Regions from separate parts of the Streptomyces sp. NBC_00057 genome, predicted to be linked through region 2. Evidence: riboswitches for the same ligand, from Rfam matches in the RefSeq annotation. Region 2 holds a riboswitch; each other region holds the start of a gene.
What was found. Region 2 has a riboswitch for cyclic di-AMP ahead of OG953_RS20335 (M23 family metallopeptidase). Riboswitches for the same ligand answer to the same signal wherever they lie in the genome.
Positions count from the first base shown of each region.

Region 1: linked by a shared signal. The riboswitch ahead of OG953_RS04570 (transglycosylase SLT domain-containing protein) and the one ahead of OG953_RS20335 (M23 family metallopeptidase) in region 2 are both predicted to bind cyclic di-AMP.
Region 3: linked by a shared signal. The riboswitch ahead of OG953_RS06640 (peptidoglycan DD-metalloendopeptidase family protein) and the one ahead of OG953_RS20335 (M23 family metallopeptidase) in region 2 are both predicted to bind cyclic di-AMP.

Region 1 is NZ_CP108256.1:924,474-927,741, forward strand. It holds gene OG953_RS04565 (DUF2461 family protein) at 1-199, shown strand, start outside; gene OG953_RS04570 (transglycosylase SLT domain-containing protein) at 338-1,084, opposite strand; cyclic di-AMP (ydaO/yuaA leader) riboswitch at 1,089-1,275, opposite strand; partial or broken gene OG953_RS04575 (ATP-binding cassette domain-containing protein) at 1,988-2,602, shown strand; partial or broken gene OG953_RS04580 (ATP-binding cassette domain-containing protein) at 3,083-3,268, shown strand, end outside.
Region 2 is NZ_CP108256.1:4,341,912-4,345,179, reverse strand. It holds gene OG953_RS20340 (PP2C family protein-serine/threonine phosphatase) at 1-695, shown strand, start outside; cyclic di-AMP (ydaO/yuaA leader) riboswitch at 996-1,148, shown strand; gene OG953_RS20335 (M23 family metallopeptidase) at 1,160-2,338, shown strand; gene OG953_RS20330 (aldo/keto reductase) at 2,479-3,268, shown strand, end outside.
Region 3 is NZ_CP108256.1:1,373,762-1,377,029, forward strand. It holds gene OG953_RS06635 (SGNH/GDSL hydrolase family protein) at 1-627, opposite strand, end outside; gene OG953_RS06640 (peptidoglycan DD-metalloendopeptidase family protein) at 817-1,776, opposite strand; cyclic di-AMP (ydaO/yuaA leader) riboswitch at 1,782-1,940, opposite strand; gene OG953_RS06645 (alpha-galactosidase) at 2,233-3,268, opposite strand, start outside.

The DNA of each region.
Region 1 (3,268 bases), 3.4 Mb from region 2:
CCATGACGCCGGTCACCCCCGTGCCGACCTGCTCCGGTACCGCTCGGTCTCCGCTGCCCGTCCCCTCGGCGGGGACTGTGCACAGCACACGCCGGCATTGGTCGACGCCGTGCTCCGAGCGGCAAAGGAGTTGGAACCCCTGCTCTCCTGGCTCGCCGGCCACGTGACCGTTCCCGGTTCCCGCCGGTGCGGCGTCTAGGGTCGCCTCCGCACATGCTGTCCACGCGGGTGAACGGCCGAAAGGCGTTCCCTGACCGGCGGGTGCGGTCCCTTCCGAGGGGCCTGTTCGACCCCTCGTCACCCGTCGGTAATGAACCGCCATCGGCGCTGCTGTGCGTCAGTAGGCCCCGAACACGTTGTCGATGGAGCCGTACTTGTCGGCGGCGTAGTTGCACGCTGCGGTGATGTTGGCGACCGGGTCGTAGCTGTCCATCGACGTACCGGGCACGTGGTAGGCACGGAACGTCGGGTCGATGATCTGAAGGAGGCCCTTGGACGGCGTGCCCTTGACGGCGTTCGAGTCCCAATTGTTGATGGCCAGGGGGTTGCCGGAGGACTCGCGCAGGACGTTGCGGTGGATTCCGTCGTAGCTGCCGGGGATGCTGTGCTTGGCCATGACGGCCAGCGACTCCTTGATCCAGCCGTCCAGATCGTTCGTGTACGTCGCGGCCGGTGCGGCAGTGGCAGTGGCAGTGGCAGAAGTCTTGGACTCGGCCTGGGCGCCGATCGTCAGCTTCATGCCCGCGCGAATCTCTGCGGGGTTGTCGCCGACGATCTCTCGATTGTCCTCGTACAGCTTCTGCCAGCCACCGCTGAGCGAATGCCCCCGCGCGATCTTGGAAAGGGTATCGCCCGCGATCACGGAATAGATGGTGGGCGCGGCCTCCTGGGCGGTCTTTTCTTTGTCGGCGGCGACGGTCGACGCCGCAGCCTTTTCGGCGGTGACGGACTGCGCCGGGGCGGCCGAGGCGAAGCCGGCACCGACCAGCGGAAGCACGAGAGCGGCTCCGCTCGTGGTCGCGACGATGAGACCGCGGGTCAGCGAAGTGGACTTACGACGAAGGTGGTTACCCGTTGCGGACATAGCGAATTCCTCTCCGTCGCCTACGAGGTGAGCTGTCGGGTTCAGACTGGAGATGTCTGGCCGCACGCGAATGCGGGCTTCACCCCGAGCCGTTCCGGATACCGGATCGGCGGCTTACCTGGGTCCCCCGCTCCTGCCGTACATGAGTGGTCGGATTGCCGGACGGCGGCAGGATTCGGCGTTCCATCCGGATTGACGGTGACCGTAGGCGAGAAACAGCGAAAGGAACAAGCCCATATTTTTGGATCACAATTCATTTGCAAGATCGAATCGGGGAATTGACAGTAATCCGCCTCACACCGCGAAGCCAAATTTCCTCGCACAGAAGGGAACCGGGCAGCGCGCCACAGCGTGTTGAACTCTGAACGTGACTCACGCCACGGAGTTCTCAAAAGGGGCAATTCGGTCAGCCTCCAAAGGTCGCAACTCTTACCAAATGCCTCTTTGTTGACTAAGGGATCACTTACATGCAAATCACCCACACCGGGATATTTGCATGGCGATCCGGATGCCTCTCGGGCCGATCGCACCCGACAGGGCTCCATGACCTCCGGCCTCCCGGCCGAGCGGCCCGCGGGCCGCTCGTCGCAGTCCCCCACACGACATCGAGGCTTTGCCTTTCGCCCTCCGGGTCGCTATCGTTCCCAACGGCTCTGTTGTCTCCGATAGAGGTGGACGTTGCGCATCTGAGGTTCGCGATCATCGCGCCGTACGGCTTCAGCCGTACGCCTGTCACGCAGTAGCAGTGTTCAGTCCTGCCCGTGACCCCGCGTGGATGCGACCTCGGTGCATGAGCCGTCCCTCGATCTTTCGGACCGCCGCACCTCCCTCTCGGTTCGGTCGCTGCGTGGTGCTCGCATACGAAGCCCCCCATTCACCGCGCTTGCGACTGCGAGGATCACCATGGCGACACCCACCGCCCCCAGCGCCTCTCTGACCTGCTCCGCCCTGTCCTTCCAGTGGCCGGACGGCACATCCGTCTTCGACGGGCTCTCCCTCAGCATCGGCCGCGGCCGCACCGGTCTCGTCGGGGCCAACGGCGCGGGCAAGTCGACACTTCTGCGACTACTGGCCGGCCAACTGCGCCCCTCCCAGGGCTCGGTGACCGTCGGTGGCAGCCTCGCCCATCTCCCTCAGAACATCACCCTCGACACGACGCTGCGGGTGGACGAGGCCCTGGGCATCGCCGGGCGGCGCAATGCGCTGCGCGCCATCGAAGCCGGGGATGTGGACGAGAAACACTTCGAGACGATCGGCGACGACTGGGACGTCGAGGAACGAGCCCTCGCGACACTGGGGTCACTCGGACTGGGCGATGTCGAACTGGACCGCACCGTGGGCCAGATGTCCGGCGGGGAGACCGTCCTGCTGCGCCTGGCCGCACTGCTGCTGGAGCATCCCGACGTTCTCCTGCTGGACGAACCGACCAACAACCTCGATGTGTTCGCTCGCCGCAGGCTCTACGAAGCCGTCGACTCCTGGCGCTCCGGTGTCCTGGTCGTGGTGAGCCACGACCTCGAACTGCTGGAGCGCGTGGACCGCATCGCCGAACTGCGCTCCGGATCCGTGAACTGGTACGGAGGCGGCTGGTCCGCCTACGAAGAAGCCCTGGCCACCGAACAGGAAGCAGCCGGACGGACGTTGCGGGCCGCCGAGGCCGACGTACGCCGACAGAAGCGCGAGCTGGAGGAGACCCATGTGAAGTTGGCGCGCCGTCAGCGGCATGGCAGGAAGATCGAGGCCGAGCGGCGGCTCCCGAAGATCCTCGCCGGCGCGCGGAAGCGGTCCGCGCAGGAGTCGGCGGGCAAGCTTCGCGGCCTCCAGGAGGACCGGCTGAGTGAGGCGCGCGAGCGCCGCGAGGAGGCCGCGGACGCCGTCCGTGACGATGCCGAGATCCGGGTGAGCCTTCCCCACACCGCCGTTCCCACCGGCCGCACCGTGCTGACCCTGCACGAACTGCGTCCCCGGTTCGGCAGGCTGCATGAGGGCAACCTCCATGTGCACGGTCCCGAACGGATCGCGCTCGTCGGGCGCAACGGCTCCGGCAAGACGACACTGCTGCGCACCCTCACCGGCGAGCTGGCTCCGCTGTCCGGCGAGGCCAGGACGTTCGTACCGCTGCGGTTCCTTCCACAGCGGCTGGATGTGCTGGACGAGGAGCTGAGCGTCGCGGCGAACGTCGCC
Region 2 (3,268 bases):
AGGCGGACGAGTTCGTCGGCGGCGACCTGTTCGCCGTGGCGGACACCCCGCAGGGGGTGCGGCTGGTGGTCGGGGACGTGCGGGGGAAGGGGCTCGACGCCGTGGAGTCGGTGGCGGTTGCCATCGGGGCGTTCCGGGAGGCGGCCGAGCAGGAGCATTCGCTGGAGGGCGTGGCGCAGCGGCTGGAGCGGGCGCTGGCGCGGGAGGGGGCGCGGGGCGGGCTGGACGCGGTCGAGGGCTTCATCACTGCCGTACTGGCCGAGATCCCGCCCGGGGTGTCCCGGGTGCGGATCGTCAACCGCGGTCACCCCGAGCCGATCCTGCTGCACCCGGACGGGGCGGTGGGGGTGCTGGGGCCCACGGTGCCCGCGCTGCCGCTCGGGATGGACCTGGGGGTGTGGCCCGACCGGGCGGACGAGTGGGATCTGCCGGCGGGGACGATCCTGCTCCTCTACACCGACGGCCTCTCCGAGGCGCGGAACGCCGACGGGGTCTTCTACGACCCGGCGGCCCGGCTGCGCGGGCGGATCTTTCCGGGGCCCGAGGAGCTGCTGTCCGCGCTGACCGATGACGTGCGGTTGCACACGGGCGGCGAGACGACCGACGACATGGCGCTGCTCGCGGTCGTACGCCCCGCGGAGGGGCAGCCGGACCGGCGCAGGATCGTGAAGATCGTGGGCCTGGAAGAGACATGACGGGGGGATCGGACGCTTCGTGCGGGTCGGGTGTTTCGCGCGGCCTGGGGGCGCGGCCCTGGGCGCGGGATGCCACCGTACGTAACCGAAAGGCGTCGCTCCGCATAACATTTGACGCAACGTCAGAAACCGGGTAGTGACTGAGGGTCGATCAACTCGTCCGATTCCGCCCGGCTGTGTCCCGTAAAGTCCAGGCCAAAGACCTGAACGATCAGTGGGAACGGCTTGGAATCAGACCCGTGTGTCTATTAACGTTCGATAACGCAGCGCGGTCGTCCCAGCCGTCGTCAGTGGCGGCACCGTGCGCGAGCGCCGAATTCCGCAAGGGAACCGGGGAACCACCTACATGGGGTGAATCGGACACCTGTGTCTCGTGAGAGGCAGAGGGGCCCGTAGGAGACCTTCCTGCTCCGAACCCGTCAGCTAACCCGGTAGGCGAGAAGGAAGGAAAGGAGTGCGCCCCCGTGGCGTCCAACAAGCCTGCCCCCGAGGCCCCCTCTCGGTTCAACCCCGAGTTCAGTTCCGACTTCGGCGCTGACTTCGGATCCGATTTCGGCTCCGACTACGGAACCGCCGGGACGGGAACGGCGTTCGGCGCCGAGACGGGCGGCGACTTCGCCGGTGAGTTCGGCAGCGAATTCCGCGCCGACGGCAACGGTGAGCCCGGCAGAAGCTGGGACGAGTGGAATCCCACCGAGGAGTCCGTCCGCCCCGTACGCGGCAAGCACCGCGTCGCCAAGCAGCGCAACGGACTTGCCCGTAGCTCCACGGTGCTCGGGGTCGGCGTCATCGCGGCAGTCAGTGCGGGCGGCATGGCCACCGCGCAGAGCAAGCCGCCGGTCTCCATCTCCCTTCCCGACTCCATCTCGGACAACCTCCCCGACGCCAAGTCCCTTCCCGGCGTGGGCTCGCTGTTCTCCGGTGAGTCCGAGGCCGACAAGTCCGAGGCCGCCGCTGCCGCCCCGCTCACCACCGCCGGCCTCACCACTGCCGAGGCCGAGCAGGGCACGACGGATGCGGGCGAGGCACTCCGCGCCCGCATCCTCCAGCAGGCCGAGCAGCAGCAGGACGCCGCCGACGCCGAGGCCAAGGCGGCCCAGGAGAAGGCGGCCGCGGAGAAGGCCGCCGCCGAGGCCAAGAAGCAGCAGAGCGCAGCCGAGGCCAAGGTCGCCGCCGAGAAGAAGAAGGCGGAGGAGGAAGCCAAGGCGAAGGCCGAGGCCCTGCGGCTCGCCAAGCTCGCCGCCAGCTACGCCATCCCGACCTCCTCGTACACGATCACCTCGACCTACGGCCAGGCCGGCTCGATGTGGTCCTCCGGCCACCACACCGGCCTCGACTTCGCGGCGCCGACCGGCACCCCGATCAAGGCCGTACACGGCGGCACCATCAAGTCGGCAGGCTGGTCCGGTTCGTACGGCTACCGCACGGTGCTGGAGCTCGACGACGGTACGGAGGTGTGGTTCTGCCACCAGTCCTCGATAGGCGTCAGTGTCGGCCAGAAGGTCACCACCGGTGAGACCATCGGCCGGGTCGGCGCGACCGGCAATGTCACGGGCGCGCACCTCCACCTGGAGGTCCACACCCCCGACGGTACGGGCATCGACCCGATGGCCTGGCTGCGCGACAAGGGTCTCAACCCCTGATCCGCCGGCTCCCTCCCGGCCTTCGTGATCCGATCCGGTTCACGGGCCGTTGAACTCCGGCAGTCCTGACGCTCACCCCCCGACGTCAGGGCTGCCGGTCTGCCGGAATAGCGGACCCGCCGGAGTCCGTTGACCGAGATATGACTTCTCTTCGTAAGCTGGGTCCTTGCGACCTCCAGGTCTTCCCGCTCGCCCTCGGCGGCAACGTCTTCGGCTGGACCGCCGACGAGGCGCAGTCGTTCGCCGTGCTGGACGCTTACGCCGCGGCGGGCGGCAACTTCATCGACACCGCCGACGCCTACTCCGCCTGGATCCCGGGCAACGAGGGCGGCGAGTCGGAGACCGTCATCGGCAAGTGGCTCGCGGCACGCTCCAACCGTTCCGACATCGTCGTCGCGACCAAGGTCGGCGCCCACCCCTCGTACAAGGGGCTCTCCGCCGCGAACATCAAGGCCGCAGCCGAGGAGTCGCTGCGCCGGCTCGGTACCGACCACATCGATCTGTACTACACACACTTCGATGACGAGACCGTGCCGGTCGAGGAGATCATCGCCGCCCTCGACCAGCTGGTGAAGGAGGGCAAGGTCCGGGAGATCGGCGCCTCCAACATCAGCCCCGAGCGACTCCGGGCGTCCCTGGACTTCTCGGAGCGCGAGGGGCTGGCCCGTTACGTCGCCCTGCAGCCGCACTACAACCTGGTCTCCCGCGACACGTACGAGGGTGAGCTCCAGGACACAGCCGCCCGGGCCGGGCTCGCCGCCGTCCCGTACTTCGCCCTGGCTTCCGGCTTCCTCACCGGCAAGTACCGTCCGGGTGCTTCGGTGGAGAGCGCGCGGGCCGAGAAGGCTGGTCAGTACCTGGAGTCGGAGCGGGGGCAGAAGGTCCTGGCGGCACTCGACAAAATCGCCCAGGAGCGCGACGCGGAGATCG
Region 3 (3,268 bases), 3.0 Mb from region 2:
GGTGTGTCCCTCGGGCGACAGATGGAGCCGGTCGTCGTCCCAGGCGCGCCTGTCCTGGACGGACCGCAGCGACCACAGGTCGAGGACCGGGCAGTCGTAGCGGTCGGCGATGGACCGCACATGGGCGGTGTAGGTGGCGATCTTGCCGCGCAGATGGCGCAGCACGGGAACGCCTCGGGTGTCGAAGCCGGTGGTGACCAGGACGGTTCCGACCGATTCGGCCAGCTCGGCGACCGCGCGCTCGAAGCGCTCGGCCACGTCGTCGGGGTCGGTGCCGGGCCTGATGATGTCGTTGCCGCCCGCGCAGAAGCTCACCAGGTCGGGTGCGAGCTCCTTGGCGCGCGGCACCTGCTCCTCGACGATCTGGTCGAGGAGGCGTCCGCGTACGGCGAGATTGGCGTACCTGAAATTCCCGTGAGCGGAGCCTTCGGTGCCCGTCCCCGCATCGGGGTCCGGGAGCTGGTCCGCGAGAAGTACCGCGAAACGGTCCGCCCAGCCGACGAAGGTTCCGTCCGGGCCGGGGTCGCCGACTCCCTCGGTGAAGCTGTCGCCAATCGCTGCGTACGACCCGATGACGCCATGTCGGTTGATGACGCCACGTTGATTTTTTCTCGAATCGTCTGCCACAAACGCTCATCCTGCACCGCTGAATGTGACCTACGCGACCGTAATAAGGGGTTGACGGGTGGCGAGATAGACCACCAGGTCAGGTTTTGGTAAAGGGGGAATAAGCAGAAGGGGCGGTGCGCCGTCGCGCACTGCCCCTTCTGTGTTGCTCAGGTCATGCCTTGTCGCTCAACTGCCCGGCCGTTCGGCTCAGACGTAGATGCCGTGCGAAGCCAGGTAGGCGATCGGGTCGATGTCCGAGCCGTACGCCGGGCCCGTGCGAACCTCGAAGTGCAGGTGCGGGCCGGTGGCGTTGCCGGTGGCGCCGGAGAGGCCGATCTGCTGACCGGTGCTCACGGTCTGGCCCGCGGAGACGGAGATCGAGGACAGGTGGCCGTACTGCGAGTAGTGGCCGTCGGCGTGCTTGATGACGACCTGGTTGCCGTACGCGCCGCCCCAGCCGGCGGTGACGACGGTGCCGGAGGTGATGGTCTTCACGCCGGTGCCGGTGAAGACGGGGAAGTCGATGCCGGTGTGGCTGCCGCTGGACCAGTTGGAGCCGGAGGCGCGGTATCCGGTGGTGTGGTTGCCGGGGACCGGGTGGGTGTAGCCGGAGCTGTTGCTCCGGCCTGCCGGGGCGGAGGTCTTGGACTCCGTGACCGTCGAGGCCTTGACCGGGGCGGACTTGGCCGGGGCGGACTTCTCCACGACCGACGAGGGCACCGAGGGGGCCTTCGACGGGAGGGCCGCGCCCGCGCCGGCGCCGGTGGACGCGGCGTGGCCCGGCTCCTTGCCGCCGAGCGTCAGCTTCATGCCCGGGAAGATCAGGCCGGGGTCTTCACCGACGACCTTGCGGTTGTCCTGGTACAGCTTCTGCCAGCCGCCCTTGACGTTGTGCTCGGTGGCGATCTTCGACAGGTAGTCGCCGGAGACGACGGAGTACGTCGTGGTGGCGGCCTGCTTCTGCGCGACCGGCTTGGCCGGGGCGGCGTGCGTGGCGGCGGCGGAGGCCGACTGCGGCGCGGCGGCCGGGGCCGACTGCGGCGCGGCGTGGGCACCGGTGGCGCCGAGCAGCGGCAGTGCGATGACGGCACCACCGGCGCCTGCGGCGGCGATGCCACGGGCGATGGTGCTGGACTTCGTACGACGGTGCTTACCCGATATGGACATGACGTGCTTCCTCTCCGGCGCCTGCGAGGTGAGCTGTCGGGTTCGGGCTGGAGATGCCCGGCCGCGCCGAGCGCGACTTCACCCCTAGCCGGCCGGATTTCTCCGATCGGCGGCCTACCTGGTTCCCCCGCTCCTGCCACACGATGAGTGGGTGCGAATTCCGGGCGGCGGCAGGATTAGGCGGTCCGTCCGGATTGACGGTGACCGTAAGCGAGTCGGGACGGCGATAACAAGCCACTGATTCCGCACCGGAATCCGCGCTCGGAAATCGGCGCGGAATTCCGGTCACACTCCGTGGATTAAGGATCTTGGCTTTCCGCGCCGCGCACGGAATACCCGACCGCCTCGCCAGCACACACCGTCACGGATATGACTCCGCTCACGAGGGAGCCACCATCTCCCGCGCAAGCGGGGTGTATTGAGCTAAATGCACAGATTACGGACATGTCATGCCCATCATTCGCGTCGCAGCCTCAGCACCCGCGCATCGAGATCCCCCCGAAGCCCGGTGTGCAGCCCCTGATGCAGCAGTACCGAACCGTGGTGCACGGCCCCCGTGTCCAGGCAGGTGTACGTCGCCGCGGGGTCGATCCCGCGCAACCGCAGGGCCGGGGGCCGCTCCCCGTACCTCTGCGCCTCGAGCCACATCAGGACCACGGTCTCGTCCCCGTGGACGTACTGGACCGCACTGAGTCCGCCGCGCGGGGCGCGCAGCCGGTACAGCGCGCCGTGCTGCACCACCGGCCGGATCTCCTTGTAGAGATCCACCCAGGTCCGCGCCTCGGCCAGCTCCTCCTCGCTCCACTCGGTGAGGTCCCCACCGACCCCGAGCACACCGGCCATCGCGCTCACGAAACGGAACCGCAGTGAGCTGACCCTGTCGTTGAGCTGGACATTCGGGCTGTCGGTGACCCAGGCGGCCATCACCCGGGCCGGATGGATCTGGCCGAAGCCCTCCTGGATGGTGAGGCGGTCGAGCGGGTCGGTGTTGTCGGAGGTCCACACCTGGTCCGTACGGGACAGAATCCCCAGGTCGATCCTGCCGCCGCCGCCCGAGCAGGACTCGAAGGCGACGGAGGGGTGCGCGGCCCGGAGCCGGTCGATCAGCGCGTACAGGGCGTCCACGTGCTCGATCCAGAGCTTCTGCTGATACTCCTCACCCGGCCAGCCCGCGTCGGTGAAGCTGCGGTTGAAGTCCCATTTCACATAGTCGACGGGCGTACTGGAGAGCAGTGTGTCCAGTTGCTCCCACAGATAGTTCTGCACATCGGTGCGGGCCAGATTGAGCACCAGTTGATTGCGGAACTCGGTCCGCGCCCGCCCGGGGAAATGCTGCACCCAGTCGGGGTGCGCGCGATAGAGATCGCTGTCGGCATTGACCATTTCCGGCTCGACCCAGATACCGAACTGCATGCCGAGTCCGTGCACTTCGTCGGCGAGCGGCTTCAGTCCGCCGGGAAAGCGGTCCGGATTCGGCGTCCAGTCGCCGAGC